4 regions of the Streptomyces sp. NRRL F-5755 genome follow, and region 1 is predicted to be linked to each of the others. Evidence: riboswitches for the same ligand, from Rfam matches in the RefSeq annotation. Region 1 holds a riboswitch; each other region holds the start of a gene.
What was found. Region 1 has a riboswitch for cobalamin ahead of ADK86_RS18945 (ribonucleoside-diphosphate reductase subunit alpha). Riboswitches for the same ligand answer to the same signal wherever they lie in the genome.
Positions count from the first base shown of each region.

Region 2: another riboswitch for cobalamin. It lies ahead of ADK86_RS12770 (CoA-acylating methylmalonate-semialdehyde dehydrogenase); the one in region 1 lies ahead of ADK86_RS18945 (ribonucleoside-diphosphate reductase subunit alpha).
Region 3: another riboswitch for cobalamin. It lies ahead of ADK86_RS29225 (HoxN/HupN/NixA family nickel/cobalt transporter); the one in region 1 lies ahead of ADK86_RS18945 (ribonucleoside-diphosphate reductase subunit alpha).
Region 4: another riboswitch for cobalamin. It lies ahead of ADK86_RS36190 (cobalamin biosynthesis protein); the one in region 1 lies ahead of ADK86_RS18945 (ribonucleoside-diphosphate reductase subunit alpha).

Region 1 covers NZ_LGCW01000230.1:13,437-19,121, reverse strand. The annotation lists gene ADK86_RS18950 (ribonucleotide-diphosphate reductase subunit beta) at 1-924, opposite strand, end outside; gene ADK86_RS18945 (ribonucleoside-diphosphate reductase subunit alpha) at 915-3,353, opposite strand; cobalamin riboswitch at 3,513-3,650, opposite strand; gene ADK86_RS18940 (TolB family protein) at 3,983-5,302, shown strand; gene ADK86_RS18935 (TolB family protein) at 5,348-5,685, shown strand, end outside.
Region 2 covers NZ_LGCW01000103.1:60,941-66,625, forward strand. The annotation lists gene ADK86_RS12765 (acyl-CoA dehydrogenase family protein) at 1-554, opposite strand, end outside; gene ADK86_RS12770 (CoA-acylating methylmalonate-semialdehyde dehydrogenase) at 560-2,059, opposite strand; cobalamin riboswitch at 2,265-2,445, opposite strand; gene ADK86_RS12775 (short-chain fatty acyl-CoA regulator family protein) at 2,486-3,892, opposite strand; gene ADK86_RS12780 (hypothetical protein) at 4,113-4,829, opposite strand; gene ADK86_RS12785 (hypothetical protein) at 4,995-5,360, shown strand; gene ADK86_RS12790 (zinc-dependent alcohol dehydrogenase) at 5,482-5,685, opposite strand, start outside.
Region 3 covers NZ_LGCW01000284.1:112,694-118,378, forward strand. The annotation lists gene ADK86_RS29205 (L-tyrosine/L-tryptophan isonitrile synthase family protein) at 1-114, shown strand, start outside; gene ADK86_RS29210 (ABC transporter ATP-binding protein) at 84-869, opposite strand; gene ADK86_RS29215 (FecCD family ABC transporter permease) at 953-2,173, opposite strand; gene ADK86_RS29220 (ABC transporter substrate-binding protein) at 2,173-3,279, opposite strand; cobalamin riboswitch at 3,483-3,696, shown strand; gene ADK86_RS29225 (HoxN/HupN/NixA family nickel/cobalt transporter) at 3,694-4,947, shown strand; gene ADK86_RS29230 (VOC family protein) at 5,079-5,579, opposite strand; gene ADK86_RS29235 (DoxX family protein) at 5,646-5,685, opposite strand, start outside.
Region 4 covers NZ_LGCW01000309.1:6,966-12,650, reverse strand. The annotation lists gene ADK86_RS36200 (inorganic phosphate transporter) at 1-769, shown strand, start outside; gene ADK86_RS36195 (hypothetical protein) at 816-1,052, shown strand; cobalamin riboswitch at 1,250-1,398, shown strand; gene ADK86_RS36190 (cobalamin biosynthesis protein) at 1,526-2,497, shown strand; gene ADK86_RS36185 (cobyric acid synthase) at 2,556-4,166, shown strand; gene ADK86_RS36180 (putative cobaltochelatase) at 4,166-5,685, shown strand, end outside.

The DNA.
Region 1 (5,685 bases):
CGCGAAGCCCAGGCGCTGGAGGCGCTGGTCGGCCACGCACTGGAGGTATTCGCGCATCGACTCGGTGTTCATGCCCGGCAGCCCGTCACCGCACAGGTCCCGGCCGAACTGGAGCTCCGCCTCGACGGCCTCCTTGAGCATGTCGGTGACCTGGCGCTCCAGCTCCTCGTCGAAGAGGTCCGGCTCCTCCTCGCGCACCGTGTCCACGACCGAGAACGCGAAGTTCATGTGCATGGTCTCGTCGCGGAAGACCCAGTTGGTGCCGGTGGCCAGACCGTGCAGCAGGCCGCGCGAACGGAACCAGTACACGTACGCGAAGGCGCCGTAGAAGAACAGGCCCTCGATGCAGGCCGCGAAGCAGATCAGGTTCAGCAGGAAGCGGCGGCGGTCGGCCTTCGACTCCAGGCGGTCGATGGTCTCGACCGAATCCATCCACTTGAAGCAGAACTCGGCCTTTTCCCGGATGGAGGGAATGTTCTCCACCGCGGCGAACGCGGCGGCGCGGTCGTCCGGGTCGGGCAGATAGGTGTCCAGCAGCGTCAGATAGAACTGGACGTGCACGGCCTCCTCGAAGAGCTGCCGGCTCAGGTAGAGCCGCGCCTCGGGGGAGTTGATGTGCTTGTAGAGCGTCAGCACGAGGTTGTTCGCCACGATCGAGTCACCGGTCGCGAAGAACGCCACCAGTCGCCCGATCAGGTGCTGCTCGCCCGGCGAGAGCTTGGCGAGGTCGGCGACGTCGGAGTGGAGGTCGACCTCCTCCACCGTCCAGGTGTTCTTGATCGCGTCGCGGTAGCGCTCGTAGAAGTCCGGGTAGCGCATCGGACGCAGGGTCAGCTCGAAGCCCGGGTCGAGGAGGTTCTTCTTGCCGGTGGTGGCGGTGTGCGCGGCTGCGGCGCTCTTTTCGGGTGCGGTGGTCACTGACATGCCTCGCAGGACTCGGGGTTTTCCAGGGAGCAGGCGACGGCCTCGGGGTCGGCCGCCTGGGCGGGTACGGGAGCGGTCTGCGCGCCCCCGCCCGTGCCGCGCGCGGACTGGGCGATCCGGGTCGCCGGCCGCGAGCGCAGGTAGTACGTGGTCTTGATGCCGCGCTTCCAGGCGTAGGCGTACATCGAGCTGAGCTTGCCGATGGTCGGCGACGCCATGAACAGGTTCAGCGACTGGCTCTGGTCGAGGTAGGGCGTACGGTCCGCCGCCATGTCGATCAGCGCGCGCTGCGGGATCTCCCAGGCCGTCCGGTACAGCTCGCGGGTCTCCGCGGGAATCCAGTCCAGCTCCTGCACCGAGCCGTTGCCCTCGCGCAGCGCGTCACGGGTCCGCTCGTCCCACAGGCCCAGCGCCTTCAGCTCCTCGATCAGGTACGCGTTGACCTGGAGGAACTCGCCGCTCAGCGTCTCGCGCTTGAACAGGTTGGAGACCTGCGGCTCGATGCACTCGTACACGCCCGCGATCGAGGCGATGGTCGCGGTCGGCGCGATGGCCAGCAGCAGCGAGTTGCGCATGCCGGTCGCCGCGATACGGGTGCGCAGCGCCGCCCACCGGTCCGCCCAGCGCGGCTCGGCGTTCGGGTAGTGGTCGGGGTGCAGCACGCCGCGGGCCGTACGGGTCGCGGACCAGGCCGGGTGCGGGCCGTGCCGCTCGGCGAGGTCGGCGGACGCCTCGTAGGCGGCCAGCATGATCCGCTCGGAGATACGGGTGGACAGCTCCCGCGCCTCGGGCGAGTCGAAGCCGAGCCGCAGCCGGAAGAAGACGTCCTGGAGGCCCATCAGGCCCAGCCCCACCGGCCGCCAGCGCGAGTTGGAGGCGCCGGCCTGCTCGGTCGGGTAGAAGTTGATGTCCACCACGCGGTCCAGGAAGGTCACGGCCGTACGGACCGTGGCGTCCAGCCGCTCCCAGTCCATCTCGCCGTTGTCACCCAGGTGAGCGGCAAGGTTGACCGAGCCGAGGTTGCAGACCGCGGTCTCACCGTCGTCGGTGACCTCCAGGATCTCGGTGCACAGGTTCGAGGAGTGCACCACCTTGCCGGGCTCGGCGGTCTGGTTGGCGGTGCGGTTGGCGGCGTCCTTGAAGGTCATCCAGCCGTTGCCGGTCTGGGCGAGGGTGCGCATCATCCGCGCGTACAGGATGCGCGCCGGGACCTGCTTGACGGCCAGGCCCGCGGCCTCCGCCTTGCGGTACGCCGCGTCGAACTCGTCGCCGTACAGGTCCACCAGCTCCGGCACGTCGCTGGGGGAGAACAGCGACCAGTCGGCGTCGGCCTCGACGCGGCGCATGAACTCGTCGGGGATCCAGTGCGCGATGTTCAGGTTGTGGGTGCGCCGGGCGTCCTCGCCCGTGTTGTCGCGCAGCTCCAGGAACTCCTCCAGGTCCGCGTGCCAGGTCTCCAGGTAGACGCAGGCCGCGCCCTTGCGCCGGCCGCCCTGGTTCACGGCCGCGACCGAGGCGTCCAGGGTGCGCAGGAACGGCACGATGCCGTTGGAGTGGCCGTTGGTGCCGCGGATCAGCGAGCCGCGGGCACGCACCCGGGAGTACGACAGGCCGATGCCGCCGGCGTGCTTGGACAGGCGCGCGACCTGGTGGTAGCGGTCGTAGATCGAGTCCAGCTCGTCCAGCGGGGAGTCCAGCAGGTAGCAGGAGGACATCTGCGGGTGCCGGGTGCCGGAGTTGAAGAGGGTGGGGGAGGACGGCAGGTACGACAGCGTGCTGGTCAGCCGGTACAGCTCGGCGACGTCGTCCACGGCCCGCTCGCTGTGGCCCTCGGCCAGGCCGCAGGCCACGCGCAGCAGGAAGTGCTGCGGGGTCTCGATGACCTGCCGGGAGATCGGGTGGCGCAGCAGGTAGCGGGAGTGCAGGGTGCGCAGGCCGAAGTAGCCGAACCGGTCGTCGGCGCCATCCGCCAGGGCCCGGTCGACCAGCGCGTCCAGGCGCGCCGCGTGGGTCCGTACGAACTCCGCCGTGTCGTCGGCGATCAGGCCCTCGCGGTGGCCGGTGGCGACGGAGGCGGAGAAGGCGGTCGCCCCCTCCGCGGCCGCCTCCTCCGCGATGGCGCGGGTCAGCAGGCGGGCGGCCAGCTTGGAGTACTGCGGCTCGTCGCCGATCAGGCCGGCGGCGGCCTCCATGGCCAGCGAGCGCAGTTCGGCCTCGTCGGAGCCGGCGTGGCGGCCGCGCAGCGCGGCGGCGGCGATCTTGCCGGGGTCGGTGGCGTCCAGGTCGGCGGTGAGGTCGGTCAGCGTGCGCAGCAGCGCGGCGCCGGGGCCGTCCTCGGCCCGGCCGCCGGCGTCCTGCCGGGGCTTCGTGTCCTTCGCGGGCTGCACGACCTGCTGGGTTGACGCGGGCTCCGTTGGCGCGATGGTCACGTGCTGCTCTCCCTCACTCGGCGGGGGCCGGGGGAGGAGCGCGACGGCCGCGTACGGGCGTGCGGCACCCCTGGCACGGCGAGGGGCGCGCGGGCACACCGCGCAGCGTCCACCGGCCCAACCCGCGAGGCCCGGACGTATCGACGACCGCGCCGGGGGTGGCGCGGGCGTACTGCGGGCAGGTCTTCGGACTCACGGGTGCGGATTGCCGCACTTCGTACACCGTTGCGGGACAGTTCCGGATTCGCACCGGATTCCCCTGCGACGACAGCGAGCACGAGCATACATCTTGTGCTGCCTCGTGCACCCACCCCCATATCTTGTGTCGCGTTGTAACGGGGTTGTCCCGAGCCGTGGTATTCGGCAGCCGTTCCGGCGTCGTTCGCAGAGGCTCTGCGGCGCCCCTGCGAAGGCTTCCTGGAGCCGTTGCGGGCCTTGCGGCCGGGGGCTGACGGCCCTCCTGGACGGGGGCTGATGCAGGGGGCGTATTGGTGGCGCGGAATGTCCCTGATGCGTTGACCGGGACTCCTGAAGCGTATTGGCTCCTTGTCTGCTCCGTCGCCCGGCGGGGCGGGTGGGGGACGTGATGTGAGGGGGGAAACATGCGAAGAAACGGTGCTGCGCGTGGCGTGGCCAGGACCGTGGGGCTGCTGGCCGGAGCGTGTGCCGTGGCGGGGGGGCTGCCCGCGACGGCCGCTGCCGCGCGGCCGGCCGCCCCGGCGACCGAACGGGTCAGCGTCGCTGCCGACGGGACGCAGGGAAACGGTTTCTCGGGCGGTCCGACGCTCAGCGCGAACGGGCGGTTCGTGGCATTCACCTCGGAAGCCACCAATCTGGGACCTGCCGACGCCAACGGCCAACAGGACGTCTACGTCAAGGATTTACGGACGGGAAAGGTCGACCTGGTCAGCGTCGCCGGTGACGGCACCAGCGGCAACGCCCTGTCCGGATCACCCGAGATCAGTGCCGACGGGCGGTACGTGGCCTTCTACTCCTCGGCGTCGAACCTGGTGCCCGGCGACACCAACGGCGAGGGCGACGTGTTCGTCCACGACCGGCTGACCGGCCGCACCACGAGCCCCACCGCGGGCGCGGGCACGTCCCCGTACGGCTACGGGGTCCAGAACTTCGCCCTCAGCGGCAGCGGCCGCCACCTCGCCTTCGGCTCGTACCGCGCGGACCTGGTGCCCGGCGACACCAACGAGCGCCTGGACGTCTTCGTCCACGATGTGCAGAAGAAAACGACGCAACGCGTCAGTGTGGCGAGCGACGGCACCCAGCCCGACGGCCCCTCCGGCTTCCCGTCGATCAGCGCCGACGGCCGCCGGGTGGCGTTCACCTCCAAGGCGACGAATCTCACCCCCGCCGGTCCCGGCTTCCGCCGCCCGCCGCCGCAGGACCCCATGTACGTCCACGACCTGGACACCGGCCGGACGAGCGTGGCGAGCCTCGGCTCGACCGGCGCCGTGGTCGGCGTGTCGCCGTTCCCGCGGCTCAGCCCCGACGGCCGGCACGCGGTCTTCACCTCGGTTGCCGACGACGTGGTGCCGGGCGACACCAATGGCACGTACGACATCTTCGACCGCGACCTGGAGAAGGGCACCACCCGGCTGGTGTCCCGCGCGCACGACGGGGCGCAGGGCAACGGCTGGTCCTCCGACGGGCGGCTCAGCGCGGACAACCGGCGGCTCTTCTTCACCTCCACGGCGACGAACCTGGTGCCCGGCGACACCAACGGCCAGGTGGACGCCTTCGTCCGCGACCTGCGCACCGGGCGGGTCGAGCGGATCAACGTCACCGCGGACGGCGGCCAGTCGTCCTCCTGGACCAACGTCGCGGTGCCCGACGCCACCGGCCGGCTCGCGGTCTTCGACTCGCGCGACGACGGACTGGTGCCCGGTGACACGAACGGGACGGGCGATGTCTTCGTCCGCCGGCTCCCGCGCTGACGCAACGGCGACGCATCCACGTACCCACCAGGAGGAGAACCCGCCATGAGGTCCACCCGCAGCACCGTACGAAGACTCGCCGCCGTCACGGGGGTGTGCGCACTCGCCGCGCTGCTGCCCGCAACGACGGCCGCCGCGCAGCCCGCGCCGCCGTCCGGCACCGAGCGGGCCAGCGTCGCCGCCGACGGCACGCAGGGCAACGGCGGCTCGTCCGGTTCGATGATCAGCGCCGACGGCCGGTTCGCCGTCTTCGACTCCGACGCGACGAACCTGGTGCCCGGCGACACCAACGGGCAGCCGGACATCTTCGTGAAGGACCTGCGCACCGGCGCCGTCGAACGGGTCAACGTCGCGAGCGACGGCACCCAGGCCGACTCCTGGTC
Region 2 (5,685 bases), on a different contig from region 1:
CCCGGACCGTCCTCGCCGGTACGGGCCATCACCACGTACACCCGCGAGGTCCCGGCACCGGAGATGAACTGCTTGACGCCGGTGAGCACATAGTCGTCGCCGTCGCGCACCGCGCGGGTGCGCAGCGCCGCCGCGTCGGACCCGGCGCCCGGCTCGGTCAGGCAGTAGCTGCCCAGGTCCGCCATCGAACACAGGCCGGGCAGCAGGCGGGCGCGCTGCGCCTCGTCGCCGTACCGGTCGATCATCCAGGCGACCATGTTGTGGATGGACAGATAGCCCGCGATGGACGGGCAGGCGGTGGCCAGCACCTCGAAGACCAGCACGCCGTCCGCCCGGCTCAGCGCGGAGCCGCCGGACCGCTCCCGTACGTAGATCCCGCCGAGCCCCAGCGCGGCGGCCCTGCGCAGCACGTCCACGGGGAAGTGCTTGTCCTGGTCCCAGGCCACGGCGTGCGGCGCGATGTGCTCCTGCGCGAAGTCCAGCGTCGTCTCCACGATGGCGAGCTGGTCCGGGGTGAGGGATGCGGTCGTGGTGGCGGTGGTCATGACGCTCATCGCGCTCAGCCCATCGTCGGGATGGTGAAGCTCGCGCCTTCCTTGACCCCGGAGGGCCAGCGCGAGGTGACGGTCTTGGTGCGGGTGCAGAAGCGGATCGCGTCCGGGCCGTGCTGGTTCAGGTCGCCGAAGCCGGACCGCTTCCAGCCGCCGAAGGTGTGGTACGCGACCGGCACCGGGATCGGGACGTTGACGCCGACCATGCCGGTGTTCACCCGGCGGCCGAAGTCCCGTGCGGTGTCCCCGTCCCGGGTGAAGATCGCCACGCCGTTGCCGTACGGGTGCTCCGTGGGCAGCCGCACCGCCTCCTCGTAGTCCGCCGCCCGTACCACCGACAGCACCGGCCCGAAGATCTCCTCCTGATAGATGCGCACGTCCGGGGTGACCCGGTCGAAGAGCGAGGCGCCCGCGAAGAAGCCGTCCTCGTGGCCGGGCAGCGTGAAGCCCCGACCGTCCACGACCAGTTCGGCGCCCTCCGTGACGCCGAGGTCGACATACGCGCGCACCCGGTCCAGCGCGTCCCGGCCGACCAGCGGCCCGAAGTCGGCGTGCGGGTCGTCGCTGCGGCCGATGCGCAGCGTGCCGATCCGCTCCTTGAGCCGCGCCACCAGCGCCTCGGCCGTCTCCTCGCCCACCGGTACGGCGACCGAGACCGCCATGCAGCGCTCGCCCGCCGACCCGTACCCGGCGCCGACCAGCGCGTCCACCGCCTGGTCGAGGTCGGCGTCCGGCATCACGATCAGGTGGTTCTTGGCGCCGCCGAAGCACTGGGCGCGCTTGCCGTGCGCCGCGGCGGTCGCGTAGATGTGCGCGGCGACGGGCGTCGAGCCGACGAAGCCCAGCGCCTCGACGCGCGGGTCCTCCAGCAGCGTGTCCACCGACTCCTTGCCGCCGTGCACGACGTTGAGGACACCCGGCGGCAACCCCGCCTCCAGGAACAGTTCGGCCAGCCGCAGCGGCACCGACGGCGCCCGCTCGGACGGCTTGAGCACGAACGCGTTGCCGCAAGCGAGGGCCGGTGCGGCCTGCCACAGCGGGATCATCGCGGGGAAGTTGAACGGGGTGATCCCGGCGACCACACCGATGGGGCGGCGCAGCGAGTGCACATCGATGCCGGTCCCCGCGTTGTCGGTGAACTCGCCCTTGAGCAGGTGCGGGATACCGGCCGCGAACTCCACCACCTCCAGCCCGCGCTGAAGATCGCCGTGCGCGTCCGGGATCGTCTTGCCGTGCTCGCCCGACAGCAGCCGGGCCAGCGACTCCCGCTCGCCCTCGACCAGGCGCAGGAATTCGAGCAGCACCCGGGCGCGCCGCTGCGGGTTCCACTCGCCCCACTCCGGCTGTGCCGCCGCCGCGTCGGCGATCGCGGCCGTCGTCTCGTCCCGGTCCGCGAGCGGGACGCGGGCCTGCACGGTGCCGGTGTTGGGGTCGTACACATCGCCGTATGCACCCGATGTTCCCGGTGTGTGCTTGCCGCCGATGAAATGGGTCAGTTCTCGGACCATGGGAGCCTGCTCTCGTCAGGTGAGACCCGGGGATGGCACGGCCGGGCGCGCGAGCGGCGCGGAGGGCGCGCGGCACGCGGCGGGGCCGTGGGACGCGAAAGGCGTGGAACCGTCAGTCCGCGGGCGGTGCCGCGGGCCGGGCCGGATCACCTGGGCCGTGGGTACGCACCGGTGCCATGCGTGTCTGCTCCATCCTCGTGGACAACACGGAAGAAACACCCGCGGCCGGTATCCTGGCTTCCGGATCACCGCGCGCCGCCCGCCTTCCCGACGCGTTCGCGTCAGTGGCGTCCTGCTCGGCGGCGCACTCCCCGGTCACAGTGGCGGGACCGCGCCGGTTTCGCACCGGCTTCCCTGCACCGCGGGCCGTGCTCACGAACATATAGTTGGACGCCCTAGTAAGTCCAGAGCGGCCGGCCGCCGGCCTCAGTCCCCCCGCACCGGATACGGCACGAACGTGCTGCGGTTCTCGTCGATGACCAGTGCCCGGCCGAGCGGCGGCACGGACCGCTGCGGGCACTCCAGCCGTTCGCAGACCCGGCAGCCCATGCCGATCGGCGTGGCCGCCGCGGCGTTGTCCAGGTCCAGCCCGTCGGAGTAGACGAGCCGCGACGCGTGCCGGATCTCGCAGCCCAGGCCGATGGCGAAGGTCTTGCCCGGATCGCCCCAGCCGCCGCGGTGCCGGGTGACCGTACGCGCCGTCCACAGATAGCGGCGGCCGTCCGGCATCGCCGCGATCTGCACATGGATGCGGCTGGGCGCGGTGAACGCCTCGTAGACGTTCCACAGCGGGCACGTGCCGCCCGCCCGCGAGAAGTGGAAGCCGGTCGCGGACTGTCGCTTGGACATGTTGCCCGCCCGGTCGACCCGTACGAACGAGAACGGCACCCCGCGCCGGCGCGGCCGCTGCAAGGTGCTCAGCCGGTGGCACACCGTCTCGTAGCCGAGGCCGAAGCGGTCGGTCAGCCGCTCGATGTCGTACCGCAGTTCCTCCGCCGCGGCGTGGAACGGCCCGTACGGCAGCACCAGCGCCGCCGCGAAGTAGTTGGCCACGCCGATCCGGGCCAGCGACCAGGTGGCCGACCCCTCCTCGAAGTCCTCCGAGGCGGGCCGCGACAGCTCGTCACCGGCCTCCAGCAGGGCCAGCTGGGTCGCCATGCGGAAGGCCCGCTGGCCGGGGCGCAGCCCCGCCGACAGGCGCAGCACCCGGGCGGCCGGGTCGTAGTGGTGCAGCGGCCCGTCGGGGGTGTCGAGGATGCGTACGCCGTGCCGCTCGGTGAGCCGGGCGGCCAGCGCGCGCCCCACCTCGCCGGGGCGGATGCCCAGTTCGGCGGCGAGCGCCTCGGCGGCGGTATCCGCTTCGTGCAGATAGTTCTGCCGCCGGTAGAAGAACTCGCGGATCTCCTCGTGCGGCGACAGCGGCGCGGCCGGGTCGGCAGTCCCGTCCCGCCCCTCCGCCACCTCCGCCAGCCGCTCGGTCAGCGCCCGGTTGCGCCGCCCCAGATCCAGCAGGACGGAGGCCACGGCGGGCTGCCGCGAGGCGAGTTCGGACAGCTCGGCGGGGGAGACCTGGGCGGCGGCCAGCTCGTCGGCCAGCGCCTCGCGCAGGTCCGCCAGCACGCGGCTGGTGTCCCGCTCGGCGAAGAACCCCGGGTCCACCCCGAACGCCTCGGTCAGCCGCAGCAGTACGGGCACGGTCAGCGGCCGCGAGTCGTGCTCCATCTGGTTCAGGTAGCTGGGCGAGATGGCCAGTATGCGGGCCAGCGCGGCCTGGCTGAGCCCCCGCTCCTCCCGCAGCCGGCGCAGCCGCGCCCCGGCGTAGATCTTGCTCACGGTGCCCCCTCCGTCGCTGCCGCGCGGCACACCTTAGTGGCCGTACGGGTGGCGGGGCTTCGCAACCTTGGCAGAAAGGGGTGGGAGACGGGCAGATCTCTGCTGCGGGGGCGGTTGGCGACACCAGGCGCTCAGAGGGCGGAGATTCGCAGCGTTCACCGGCCGGGGCATGGCCGACGGTGGCCGGACGGGCGCCGAGAGCCCCGCGATACCTGCGGCGTTACCGCTCCGCCTCGTCCCACGCCGTGCCGAGAAGGCCCGCGTGGCTGGTCAGCAGGGCGACGAGGGCGGCGGTCACCCGGGGGTCCCACCCGTCGGCCGGTACGTCCAGCTCGAAGTCCTCCACGCCGCTCGCCCAGTCCAGGACCGGGGTCCGCCGACCGCCCGCGTACCACCGGATACGGCGCGGCATCCGGGCGCCGTCACCACTGCCCGACACCAGGCTGCCGACCGCGATGAGCACCTGAACGGGCAGGATCAGCCACCACACCCACCACCAGAAGAGCCGCCCCTTGAGGCCGACGGCGGGTTCCCGGCCGGTCTGCTGGACCGTCCAGCGGGTCCGGCCCGCGCCGTCGCTCCGGGCCGGTGCCCGCGTGACGACCGCCAGGGACGCGCCGTCCGCGTCCTGCACCTCGTAGGACGCGGGCTGCCCCTTGGCGGCGGCCCGCGTGACCACCCGTGCCAGCAGCCGTTCCCGGTACGGCGATTCCCACAGGTCGAAAGCGCGCACCCCGTCCTTGCGCGCCGTGCGGTAGGCGTCATGACCTCCGGACGGCAGATGCCGCTCGACGTACGCGACGGTCCGCGCGGCCTTGCGGTCGTACGGCGGTGTCTGGCCGACCGTCGTCCGGATCTCGCGGAACACCCGCCCGTCCGGCGGCGCTTCCCAGCGCCCGCCCCGCAGGCTCGGGTCGTACAGCCACATCGTGCTCATCTCGCGTCCCCCTGGTGGATCTTTCGCGGCAGGGGCGGACTTTACCCATACGCTTTCGGCCACTCGTATAGGGGCCGGGCACGGGGGCGGCTGAGTACGCGCCCACCGCTCCTCTGAGTACCCGCACCGATACGGCACCGCCCCGCCGCGGGAAGACTGGCGATCATGAGCACACCAGCCCCTTCGACCTCGCCCACCCCAGCCTCCGCTCCCACCGGTCTGCCGCAGAGTGACCCGTTCGCGCCCTCCAAGGCGGCCCTGCGGGTGTTCGCCGTCCTCGGCTTCCCGCTGTTCGCCGTCGCGTGGGTGCTGTTCGCGATCATCGTCCTCCACCAGGCGTACAGCGGCGACGGGGCGAGCGGGCCGCTGGCGGACGTGGCTCACGTGGCGCTGATGCTCTCCCCGGTCGCGGGCCTGGCCTCGTTCTGCATCCCCGACACTCCGGGCTACCGCGCCCGGCGCACCACCATCTGGATCCAGTACGGGCTCCTCGTCGCCGGCCCGGTGCTGGCAGCCGTCGACTTCTCCTGAGGGGCCGCCGGCCGGCAGCCGTGTGGGAGCCCTCCGGGAACGCGGGCATCCGTACGGGAACGCCGCGACGGCCCTTTTGGCCGGCAGGTGTCCCACCGGCCAAAAGGGCTGCGCGCCGCGGTCACTCCGGTACGAGCACCACCTTGAGCGCCGAGTACGGGGTCCCGGGCGCCGCGGCGAGGGCCGCGAACGCCTCCTCGTGCCGCTCCAGCGGGAAGCGGTGGGTCACCAGCCGCTCCAGCGGCAGCCACCGGGCCAGCTCGATCGCCCGGGGGAACAGCCTGCTGTTGTAGTCCCCGGCCCCGATGATCCGCAGCCCCCGCTG
Region 3 (5,685 bases), on a different contig from region 1:
CTGGGGCACCTCGTCCACCGGGACGGCCGCCCGAGCCACTATGCGGAGGGAGCCGGGCGGCCGGTGCCGGTCCGGATGACGGCTCAGGTGCCGCCGTCCGCGACCCGCCGCTGATCCACGGCGATCAGCGGGTCCCTCGTCAGCGGATGGTCGACCACCGTCGCCCGTACCCCGAACACCTCGGCCAGCAGCTCCGGCGTGAGCACCTCGCGCGGCGCGCCGGACGCCACCACCGCCCCCTCGGACAGCACATGCAGCCGGTCGCAGACCGAAGCCGCCGCGTTCAGGTCGTGCAGCGAGACGAGCGTCGTGCAGGCCCGGCCGCGCAGCAGGGCCAGCAGCTCGACCTGGTGCCGTACGTCCAGGTGGTTCGTCGGCTCGTCCAGTACGAGCACGTCCGGGGCCTGGGCGAACGCGCGGGCCAGCAGCGCCCGCTGCCGCTCGCCGCCGGACAGCGCCGAGAACCGCCGCCCGCCGTACCCGGCCAGTCCCACCTCGGCCAGGGCGCGGGCCACCGCCTCCCGGTCGGCGCGGTCGTCACCCGCGAACGCCCGCTTGTACGGGGTGCGGCCCATCGCCACCACCTCGTGGACGGTGAGTTCGAAGTCGCCGCCGCGTTCCTGGGGCAGGGCGGCGATGTGCCGGGCGGTACGCGTCGGCGGCATGGACCGGATGTCCTCCCCGGCCAGCAGCACCCGGCCCGCATCCGGCCGCAGGTGCCGGTAGACGGTACGCAGCACCGTGGACTTGCCGCTCCCGTTCGGTCCGATCACTCCCGCGATCTCCCCCGGCGCGGCCATCAGATGTACACCGGCCACCACGCACCGGCCCGCGTAGGACACGCGCAGGTCCTCGATGTCGATACGCAGGCCGGGGGCGGGGCGGGGGTGTTGGTCGCCGATACGGCCACCCGTATCCACATCCACGTCCGCTTCCGTCATGCTCTTCCGGCTCATGCCCCCACTCCCAACCGCCGGTCCAGCACATAGAGCAGCACCGGCGCACCGATCAGCGCCGTCACCACCCCCACCGGCAACTCCTGGCCGTCCATGGCGGTACGGCACACGATGTCGACCACCACCAGCAGCAGCGCCCCGGTGAGCGCGGCCAGCGGCAACAGCCGTCGGTGGTCGCCCCCGACGATCAGCCGGCACAGGTGCGGCACCATCAGGCCCACGAAGGCGATGGCCCCGGACACCGCGACCAGTACGCCGGTCAGCAGGCTGGTCACCACGAACAGCAGCCGGCGCAGCCGGACGACGTCCACGCCCACGCTCGCCGCCGTCTCGTCCCCCATGGTCAGCGCGTTGAGCGCGCGGGCACGTGCCTGGAGGGCCAGCAGCCCGGCGGGCACGGCGAGCACCGGCAGGGCGAGCGTGCCCCACGTGGCGCCGCCGAGGCTGCCCATCAGCCAGAACAGCACGCCGCGCGTCTGCTGTTCGTCCCCGGCCTGGAGGACCAGGTAGCTGGTGAACCCCGCCAGGAACTGCCCGATACCGACGCCCGCGAGCACCAACCGCAGCGGCGCGAAACCGCCACCGCGCCGCGCCAGCGTCCAGACCAGCGCGAACGCGGTGAGCGCCCCGGCGAAGGCGGCCAGGGACAGGCCCAAGCCCCCGCCCAGCCCGAACGCCCCTCCCGCTCCCCCTGCTCCGAACACTCCGTCCATCCCGGCCATGACCCCCGCGCCCAGCACGATCGCGGCCACCGCGCCGAGCGAGGCGCCGTTGGAGATGCCCAGCAGGTACGGGTCGGCGAGCGGGTTGCGCACCAGCGCCTGGGTGGCCGTACCGACGAGCCCGAGCCCCGCGCCGACCAGCGCGGCGAGCAGCGCCCTGGGCACCCGCAGCTGCCAGACGATCAGATCGTCCGTACCGGGCCGCGGCGGCTCCCCGCCCAGCCGCCGGAACACCACCGACCACACCTCGCCCGGAGCGATGTCGGTGGCACCGAGCGAAACGGCGGCGGTCAGCGCGACGAACAGGGCGAGGAGGAGCCCGACGGCGATCCAGAGCGTGTGGGCGGGGCTTGGGGGCGTACGGGTGGGGCCCGGGGGCTTATCGGTGGGGCCTGGGGCCGTACCGGCGGGGCTCGCGTCCGTACGAGCGGGCCCCGCGCCCGTACCGGCCGGCCCCGCATCCGTACGGGCCCGCCCCGCAACCAACCGCCTCATCAGCGGCCCGCCCCGCCGGCAGCCAGGCCATCCGTGCCCTCCGTGCCCTCCACGCCGCCCAGCCGGTCCGGATACAGCGTCGCCGCGATCCGCCGTACCGTATCGGCGTTGCCGACCCCCGCGATGGTCGTCCGCTCCGAGCCGATGCGCAGGAATTTCCCTTCCTTCACCGCGCGCAGGCCCGCCGTGGCCGGGAACGTCCGGAGGAATTGCTCGGCCTCGTCGAACGCCTTCTCATTGGCCGCGGCGCTGCCCCGGTTCCGTACACCGAGCTGGATCCAGTCCGGGTCCTTGCCGACCACGTCCTCCCACGAGACCCGCTGGAAATCCCCCGCGCAGTCCGCAAAGACGTTCCGCGCCCCGGCCTCGGTCAGCACCGCGTTCGCCACCTGCCGGTTGCAGACGGCCACGGGCTGCTTCGTTCCCGCGTCGAAATCGAAGAAGAAATACGAGGGCCGTTTATCCGCCGGTACGTCCGCGATGGCCTTACGTACCCCGGCAACCTTCTTCTCCATCTCCGCCACCAGCTGCAACGCCCGCGGCGACGTGCCCGTGACCTGCCCGAGGCGCCGGATGTCCCCCTCCACCGCGGACAGATCCCGCTGCGGCACCTTCTTGCGCGGCGCGCATGCCGTCGAGGCCAGATAGACGTGCTTGATGCCCGCCGCGGCGAATTCCGTCTCGGTCGGGCCGGTCGCCGCCCCGCCCATGTTGCCCATCGAAGCGAATGTGTCGATGTAGAGATCGGCCCCGGAACCGAGCAGCTTCTCCTTCGGAATCACCGTTTTGCCCAGGACCGGCACCCGCTGCGCCCGGGCGTCGAGTTCACCCGGCAACGTGCCTTTGCCCGGCGGGAAACCGGTGCCGACAATCCGGTCCTCGACACCCAGCCGAAGCAGCATCTCCAGACTCGCCGCATTGCTCGTGACGATTTTCCGCGGCGCCGTGGAAAACGTCGTCTTCCGCCCGTCGCAATCGGTCACAGTCACCGGAAAGCCACTCGCCTCGCCATCCCGGCTGCCCGAGGCCCCGGCCTCCCGCCCGTCGGCGCTGCCGCACCCCGCGGCCAGCGCGGCCACCGCCAGCACCGTCACCGCCGCCGTCACCGTCCGGCCCTTCGCCCCCAACCCCGGTCCCGGACCCACCACGTGCCCATTGATACGAGGACGCATATGCCCGCTCTCCCTGCCTCTCGACTGTCCGACGGCCCGCCGGCGCGGGCCCGGATCAGGTAGTCGAGCGACCGGCGCCCCGGGTTCCCGAGGCAGTGGCCCGGTGGCCGGCGCGCTGACCGGCGGCAGCGACGGCGTTAGAGTGTCCGGGCCGTGGTGTTCGGGAAGACCGGTGACGACCGTAAGGTCCAGGCCGGAGCGGCCCTCGCCACTGTGATCGGGAAGTTCCCGCCCCTGCCCGTACGCGCCCTTCGCCGTACGGAGCCACTGGCCGCAGCCCGCGGCCGGGAAGGCCGGGGCGGGCGCGCACACCCGTCAGCCAGGAGACCGGCCACGGCATCTCACGAACTGATCCACGAGGTGCTGGAGCGTGACCACCGGATGCCCCTGTCCACAGATCCCCCCTACTCTTCTTCCCCTTCCTCCCCTTCCCCCGCTTCAGCCGCGTCGCCCTCAGCTGCCCCCGACGGCTCCCGCGGCGGCTCCCCCGATGGCCCCGCCTCCCCCCTGCCCGACTTCCGCTGGCGGCGGCAGGACACCGTGCGGACCGCGGGACTGATAGCGGTCATCGCCGGGCTGCACATCGTCGCCTTCGGCGTGCTCTTCCTGCTGGTCGTACCGCACCACTACGCGGTGGGCTCGCAGGTCTTCGGCGTCGGCCTCGGCCTGACCGCGTACACCCTCGGCATGCGGCACGCCTTCGACGCGGACCACATCGCCGCCATCGACAACACCACCCGCAAACTGATGGCCGACGGCAAGCGGCCGGTCTCCGTGGGCTTCTGGTTCGCGCTCGGACACTCCAGCGTGGTCGTCGCCATGGCGGCGCTGGTCGCCGGCGGCGCGCAGCTCGCGGGCACCCTGCTGGACGACGAATCGCGCACCCACCAGGTGCTCGGCACCGTGGGCACCACGGTCTCCGGCGGTTTCCTGTACCTCATCGCCGCGCTCAACCTCGTCGCGCTGGCGGGCATCTGGCGAGTGTTCCGCGCCATGCGACAGGGCCGGTACGACGAGACGGAGCTGGAGCAGCACCTCGACTCGCGCGGCTTCATGAACCGCATACTGGGCCGCTTCACCCGCTCCATCACCCGGCCCGGCCAGATGTACCCGCTCGGCCTGCTCTTCGGCCTCGGCTTCGACACCGCGACCGAGGTGACGCTGATGGTGATGGCGGGCAGCGGCGCGGCGGCCGGTCTGCCCTGGTACGCGATCCTGGTGCTGCCGCTGCTGTTCGCGGCCGGAATGAGCCTGTTCGACACCCTGGACGGCACGTTCATGAACTTCGCGTACCAGTGGGCGTTCTCGAACCCGGTACGCAAGGTCTACTACAACCTCACGATCACCGGCCTGTCGATCGCCGTCGCGTTCTTCATCGGCACCATCGAGCTGGTCACCGTCCTGCACGACAAGCTGGACCTGAAGGACGGCGTCACCGGCTGGATCTCGTCCATCGACCTGGACAACGTCGGCTTCATCATCGTCGGCCTGTTCGTGGTCGTCTGGGCGGCGGCCCTGGCCTACTGGCGCTTGGCCGGGGTGGAGAAGCGCTGGTCGGCGCGGACTTCGGGAGCGGAGGCCGGGGTCGGGGAGGGCGGCTGACAGAGGCTGGGGGGCGGCTGGCAGAGGTCGGGGAGGCGGCCTGACGGGACCGGGGTGAGCCAACGTGCTACGAAGCTGGCCAGACGGTACGCGATACGCCCCTGCCCCTCACCCTCTGCCCCTCCCTCCCCTCAGGTGGCCGACCCGGCCGCCGCCCCCGTCTTGAGGTCCCGCCCCCAGCGCGCCAGCTCCGCTTCGAGGTCGAGCGGGCGGAGCCGGTCCGGTTCGTCCGGCCCCGGCCAGTCCTCGCGCGGCACCCGCCACATCACCTCGAACTCGTTGCCGTCCGGGTCCTTCGCGTACACCGACTTGGACACCAGGTGATCGGTGGCGCCGACCAGCGCACCCCGCTCCGCCAGCTCCGCCGCCACGTCCGCCAGCTCGCCGAGGGTCCCGACCTCCCACGCCAAGTGGTAGAGCCCCACCCGGCCGTGCTCGGGCCCGGGGGCCGCGGCCCCCACCGCGAACAGCCCGAGATCATGATCGTTGGCCGTTCCCTCCGCACTGAGGAACGCGGCCCGCCCCGGAATCTCCGTATCCACCCGGAACCCCAGCGTCTCGCTGTAGAAGGCCACGGCGCGCGCCACATCCCGTACGTAGAGCACCGCGTGATTCAACCGCCGTACCGCCACGTCAATCCCTCACCTTCCGCTGCTCACCGACAACTTCCCGACCTGCCCGCCCCCGCCCTGCGCCGCTCACTTGCGGATCAGCAGGAACACGACCGCCACGACCACA
Region 4 (5,685 bases), on a different contig from region 1:
GATCACCCTCGCGCTGATCACCGGCGGCGTCGTGGCGCCGCACGCCGACCCGCCGCTGTGGGTCATCGCCTCGGCCGGCCTGGCCATCGCGCTCGGCACCTACCTGGGCGGCTGGCGGATCATCCGCACCATGGGCAAGGGCATCACCGACATCCAGCCGCCGCAGGGCTTCGCCGCCCAGACCGGCGCCGCGGCCACCATCCTGGCCTCCTCCCACCTCGGCTTCGCGCTCTCCACCACCCAGGTCTGCTCCGGCTCCGTCATGGGCTCCGGGCTGGGCCGCAAGGGCGGCGTGGTGCGCTGGTCCACGGCGGGCCGGATGGTCGTCGCCTGGGGCCTGACGCTGCCGGCCGCCGGCCTGGTCGCGGCGGGCGCCGCGCTGCTGGCGGACCAGGGCGACTGGGGCATCGCGGCCGTCGCGGTCCTCGCGCTCGCCGTCTGCGGCGCGATCTGGGCGGCCTCCCGGCGCAAGCCGGTGGACCACACCAACGTCAACGAGGGTCCGGCCGCGGAGCCCGCGGGCGTCGTCACCGCCGCCCTGCAGGCCGTCTCGCCGCCGCCCGCCGGCCCGGTCGGGTCCGTCCCCGCGGCGGCCGAGGCTGTCGAGGCCACGGTCCCGGCGCCCGCGATGGCCGACGCGCCGCTCGCCGACCCGGTCGGCGCGGCCCCGGTGATCGCCGACCCGGTGACCGCCGATCCGGTGGCCGCCCACCCGCACGAGACGCACGGGACCAAGCGCCGCGCCAAGGCCGGCTCGGCCGCCGGCTGACCCCGACGTACGCCTCCCCCGGCTTCCACGAAGGAACGAGAACGCAATGAGCATCGACTGGGCAGCGCTCGGCCAGGTCTTCGGCGTCACGCTGGTCGTGACGGTCGGCATCGTGGGCCTGTTCACCCTCGGCATCGTCGGTACGTCCCGCAAGCCGCGCCAGGAGGGCGAGGCGGTGGCCGCCGACGGTCCCGGCGGGGCGGCGCGGACCGGTGCGTACGCCTGCTTCGCGCTGTGCGCGGCGGCCGTGGCGTACGGCATCTACCTGATCGTCGCCGCCTGACCGGCACCGGCACGGCGCCCCGGGGCGTCCGGTGACCGCGGCGGGTGCCGCGGTCACCGGACGCCCCGTCGCCGTATGCCGGGCACCGGGCCCTGTGGCCTTGGACACAGCCGTGAGCGGGGCCCCGCGCCGCAGGTCAAGCGCGAGTTGACGGGCTTCGCGGAGCGTGGTGGACTGCCGGAGCCAATCGGCGACAGATGAGGAAGTCCGGTGAGAATCCGGCGCGGTCCCGCCACTGTCACCGGGGAGCGCTCCTCCATCAAGGGCCACGGTCCGCGTCCGGGACGCGGGTTCCGTACGGACTGGAAGGCCGGGGGAAGCGCCGATCCGGGGAGCCAGGAGACTCTCGTCGCCGTACCCGTCGAACCAGGGCGCGGACCCTGAGTGAGGACCTACCGCCATGCCCGGCCGCAGTTCGAGACCTGCTGGACGTACCCCGCTGCCCCTCCGAGGCGCGACGGCGGTCTGATCCGATGCGTGCCGAACACGCCGGCTACGCGTGCGGCGCGGCCCTGGGTTTCCTCGGCGACCTGGTCGTGGGCGATCCCCGGCGCGGCCACCCGGTGGCCGCCTTCGGGCGGGCCGCGGCGGCCGTGGAGCGCCGCCTGTGGCGCGACGACCGCGGACGCGGGGCCCTGCACACCGCACTGTGCGCGGGCGGAACCGCCGCCGGTGCCGCGCTCCTCACCCGTGCCGTACGCCGCTCCCCCGCCGTCTCCGTAGCACTGACCGCCGCCGCCACCTGGGCCGTCCTGGGCGGCACCTCGCTGGGCCGCGAGGCGCGGGCCGTCGGCGGTGCGCTCGCCGTGGGCGACCTCGATGTGGCGCGCGAGCGCCTGCCGCACCTGTGCGGGCGCGACCCGCAGGCCCTGGACGGGCAGCAGATGGCGCGCGCGGTGGTCGAGTCCGTCGCCGAGAACACCTCGGACGCGGTGGTCGGCGCCCTGGTGTGGGGCGCGGTCGCGGGCGTGCCGGGGCTGCTGGCGTTCCGTGCCGTCAACACGCTGGACGCGATGGTGGGCCACAAATCACCGCGCTACCGCCGCTTCGGGTGGGCCTCGGCCCGCCTCGACGACGTGGCCGGCTTCCCCGGCTCGCGGCTGACCGCCGCGCTGGCGGTCCTGTCCGGCCCGGACCGGCGGGGCGCGTGGCGCGCCTGGCAGCAGGACGGCGCGTCGCACCCGAGCCCCAACGCGGGCCCGGTGGAGGCCGCTTTCGCGGGCGCGCTGGGCGTACGGCTGGGCGGCACCCTGGCGTACGGCGGCCGGGTCGAGCACCGGCCGGTGCTCAACGGCGGCACCGGGCGGCCCGTCGCGGTGGCGGACATCGACCGGGCCGTACGGCTGTCGCGCCGGGTGAGCGCGCTGGCGCTGGCGGCCACGGTCACGGGCCGTCTGGCGGCCGGTGCGGTACGCCGGTCCCGTACGGCCAGGAGGTCCAAGTGAGCAGCAGCAACGTACGGACGGCGAGGAGTGCCAGGTGAACGGTTCGGGTGGGGCGCCGCTGGGCGGCGGGCTGCTGGTGGCCGGCACCACGTCCGACGCGGGCAAGAGCGTGGTGACGGCGGGTATCTGCCGCTGGCTGGCCCGCAAGGGCGTCAAGGTGGCGCCCTTCAAGGCGCAGAACATGTCGCTGAACTCGTTCGTGACGCGCGAGGGCGCGGAGATCGGGCGGGCGCAGGCCATGCAGGCCGCGGCGGCGCGCGTCGAGCCGAGCGCGCTGATGAACCCCGTACTGCTCAAGCCGGGCAGTGACCGCAGCAGCCAGGTCGTGCTGATGGGTAAGCCGGTGGGCGAGCTGAGCGCGCGCGGCTACCACGCGGGGCGCCAGGAGCGGCTGCTCGGTACGGTCACGGACTGCCTCCAGGAGCTGCGCCGTACGCATGACGCGGTGATCTGCGAGGGCGCCGGCAGCCCCGCGGAGATCAACCTGCGGCGCACCGACATCGTGAACATGGGCATCGCGCGCGCTGCCCAGATCCCGGTCGTGGTGGTCGGCGACATCGACCGGGGCGGCGTGTTCGCCTCGTTCTTCGGCACCACGGCGCTGCTGTCCCGGGAGGACCAGGCGCTGGTCGCGGGCTATCTCGTCAACAAGTTCCGCGGCGATGTGACGCTGCTGGAACCCGGCCTGGAGATGCTGAAGGGGCTGAGCGGACGGCCCACCCTCGGGGTGCTGCCGTTCGCGCACGGCCTCGGCATCGACGAGGAGGACGGCCTGAGGGTGTCGCTGCGCGGCGCGGTCCGCGAGAGCGTCGTCGCGCCGCCGCACGGCGCGGATGTGCTGCGCGTCGCGGTGGCCGCCGTACCGCTGATGTCGAACTTCACGGACGTGGACGCGCTGGCCGCCGAACCGGGCGTCGTGGTGCGCTTCGTGGACCGCCCCGAGGAGCTGGCCGACGCCGACCTCGTGGTGCTGCCCGGCACCCGCGGCACCGTCCGCGCCCTCCAGTGGCTGCGCGAGCGCGGCATCGCGGACGCGGTGCGGCGGCGGGCCGCGGAGGGCCGCCCGGTGCTCGGCATCTGCGGCGGCTTCCAGATGCTGGGCGAGCGCATCGAGGACGAGGTCGAGTCGAAGGCCGGGACCGTGGACGGGCTGGGGCTGCTGCCCGTACGCGTACGGTTCGCGGCTGAGAAGACGCTGGCCCGGCCGGCCGGCGAGGCGCTGGGCGAGCCGGTCGAGGGGTACGAGATCCACCACGGCGTGGCGGAGGTCGACGGCGGCGAGCCGTTCCTGGAAGGCTGCCGGTCCGGGGCCGTCTGGGGCACCCACTGGCACGGCTCCCTGGAGAGCGACGGTTTCCGGCGGGCGTTCCTGCGGCGGGTGGCCGCCGACGCGGGCCGCGCGTTCGTCCCGGCGCCGGACACCAGCTTCGCCGCGCTGCGCGAGGAGCAGCTCGACAAGCTGGGCGACCTGATCGAGGAGCACGCGGACACGGACGCGCTGCTGCGGCTCATCGAGGACGGCGTCCCGGCCGGGCTGCCGTTCGTGCCGCCGGGGGCGCCGCCGATACCGCCGCCGCCCCCCGCCCCGGCCGCCCCCGGCGCGGCCGCCCCCGGCGCGGCCGCCGCACCGCCCGCACACCGCACGTCCCTCGAAGGGGGTACTCCTTAATGGCATCGGTCCCTTACCCGTTCACCGCGGTCGTCGGCATGTCCGACATGCGGCTGAGCCTGCTGCTCAACGCCATCTCGCCGGCCATCGGCGGGGTGCTGGTCCGCGGCGAGAAGGGCACCGCGAAGTCCACGATCGTGCGTGGCCTGACGGCGCTGATGCCGGACGTCCCGGTCGTCACCGGCTGCCGGTTCTCCTGCCACCCCGCCGCGCCGGACCCCGCGTGCCCGGACGGCCCCCACGAGGCGGGCGGCTCCGAGGAGCGCCCGGCCCGCATGGTGGAGCTGCCGGTCGGCGCGTCCGAGGACCGCCTCGTCGGCGCGCTGGACATCGAACGGGCCCTGTCGGAGGGCGTGAAGGCGTTCGAGCCGGGCCTGCTGGCGGACGCGCACCGCGGCATCCTGTACGTGGACGAGGTCAACCTGCTCCACGACCACCTCGTGGACCTTCTGTTGGACGCCGCCGCCATGGGCGCCTCGTACGTGGAGCGCGAAGGCGTCTCCGTACGGCACGCCGCGCGCTTCCTGCTCGTCGGCACCATGAACCCCGAAGAGGGCGAACTGCGCCCGCAGTTGCTGGACCGCTTCGGTCTGACCGTGGAGGTCGCCGCGTCCCGCGAGCCGGACCAGCGGGTCGAGGTCGTACGGCGCCGCCTGGCCTACGACGCGGACCCGGAGGGCTTCGCCGCGCGCTGGGCCGCCGAGGAGGGTGAGCTGCGGGAGCGGATCGCCGCCGCGCGGGCGCTGCTGCCGGATGTCGTCCTGGGGGACGCGGTGCTGCGGCAAATCGCCGCTGTCTGCGCCGCGTTCGAGGTGGACGGTATGCGCGCGGACATCGTGATGGCGCGCACCGCCAGTGCGCTGGCGGCCTGGGCGGGCCGTACGGAGGTCCGCGAGGAGGACGTACGGCAGGCCGCCCTGCTGGCGCTCCCCCACCGGCGCCGCCGCAACCCGTTCGACGCCCCGGGCCTGGACGAGGACAAACTCGACCAGGTCCTGGAGGAGTTCGGCGCGGACGACGACCCGGAGCCCGACCCGGAACCGGACGGCGGCCCCGAGGACGGCCCCGACGGGCCCGGCGGCGGGCAGCCCCCGGAGGACGGCGACGGTGACGGCGGCACGGACGGCCCGCAGGGCCAGGACGCGCAGGCACCGCACGACCAGACCCCGCACGACCAGCCGCAGCTGCCCGAACAGCCCCAGGCCCCGGAACCGGCCCCCGCCGACCCGAAGGCCCAGTCCCGGAACGCGGAAGAGCAAGCATCCGGAGGCGGCGAAAAGGCCGCCGTCGCGGCGGGCGACCCGTTCCGTACCCGGCGCCTGGACGTCCCGGGCCTCGGCGAGGGCGCGGACGGCCGCCGCTCCCGCGCCCGTACGGCGCACGGCCGGACCACCGGCGCCCGCCGCCCGCAGGGCACCCTGACCAGGCTGCACCTCGCCGCGACCGTGCAGGCCGCAGCGCCGCACCAGGTGGCGCGCGGGCGCAGCGGCCCCGGGCTGGTCGTCCGCCGGGACGATCT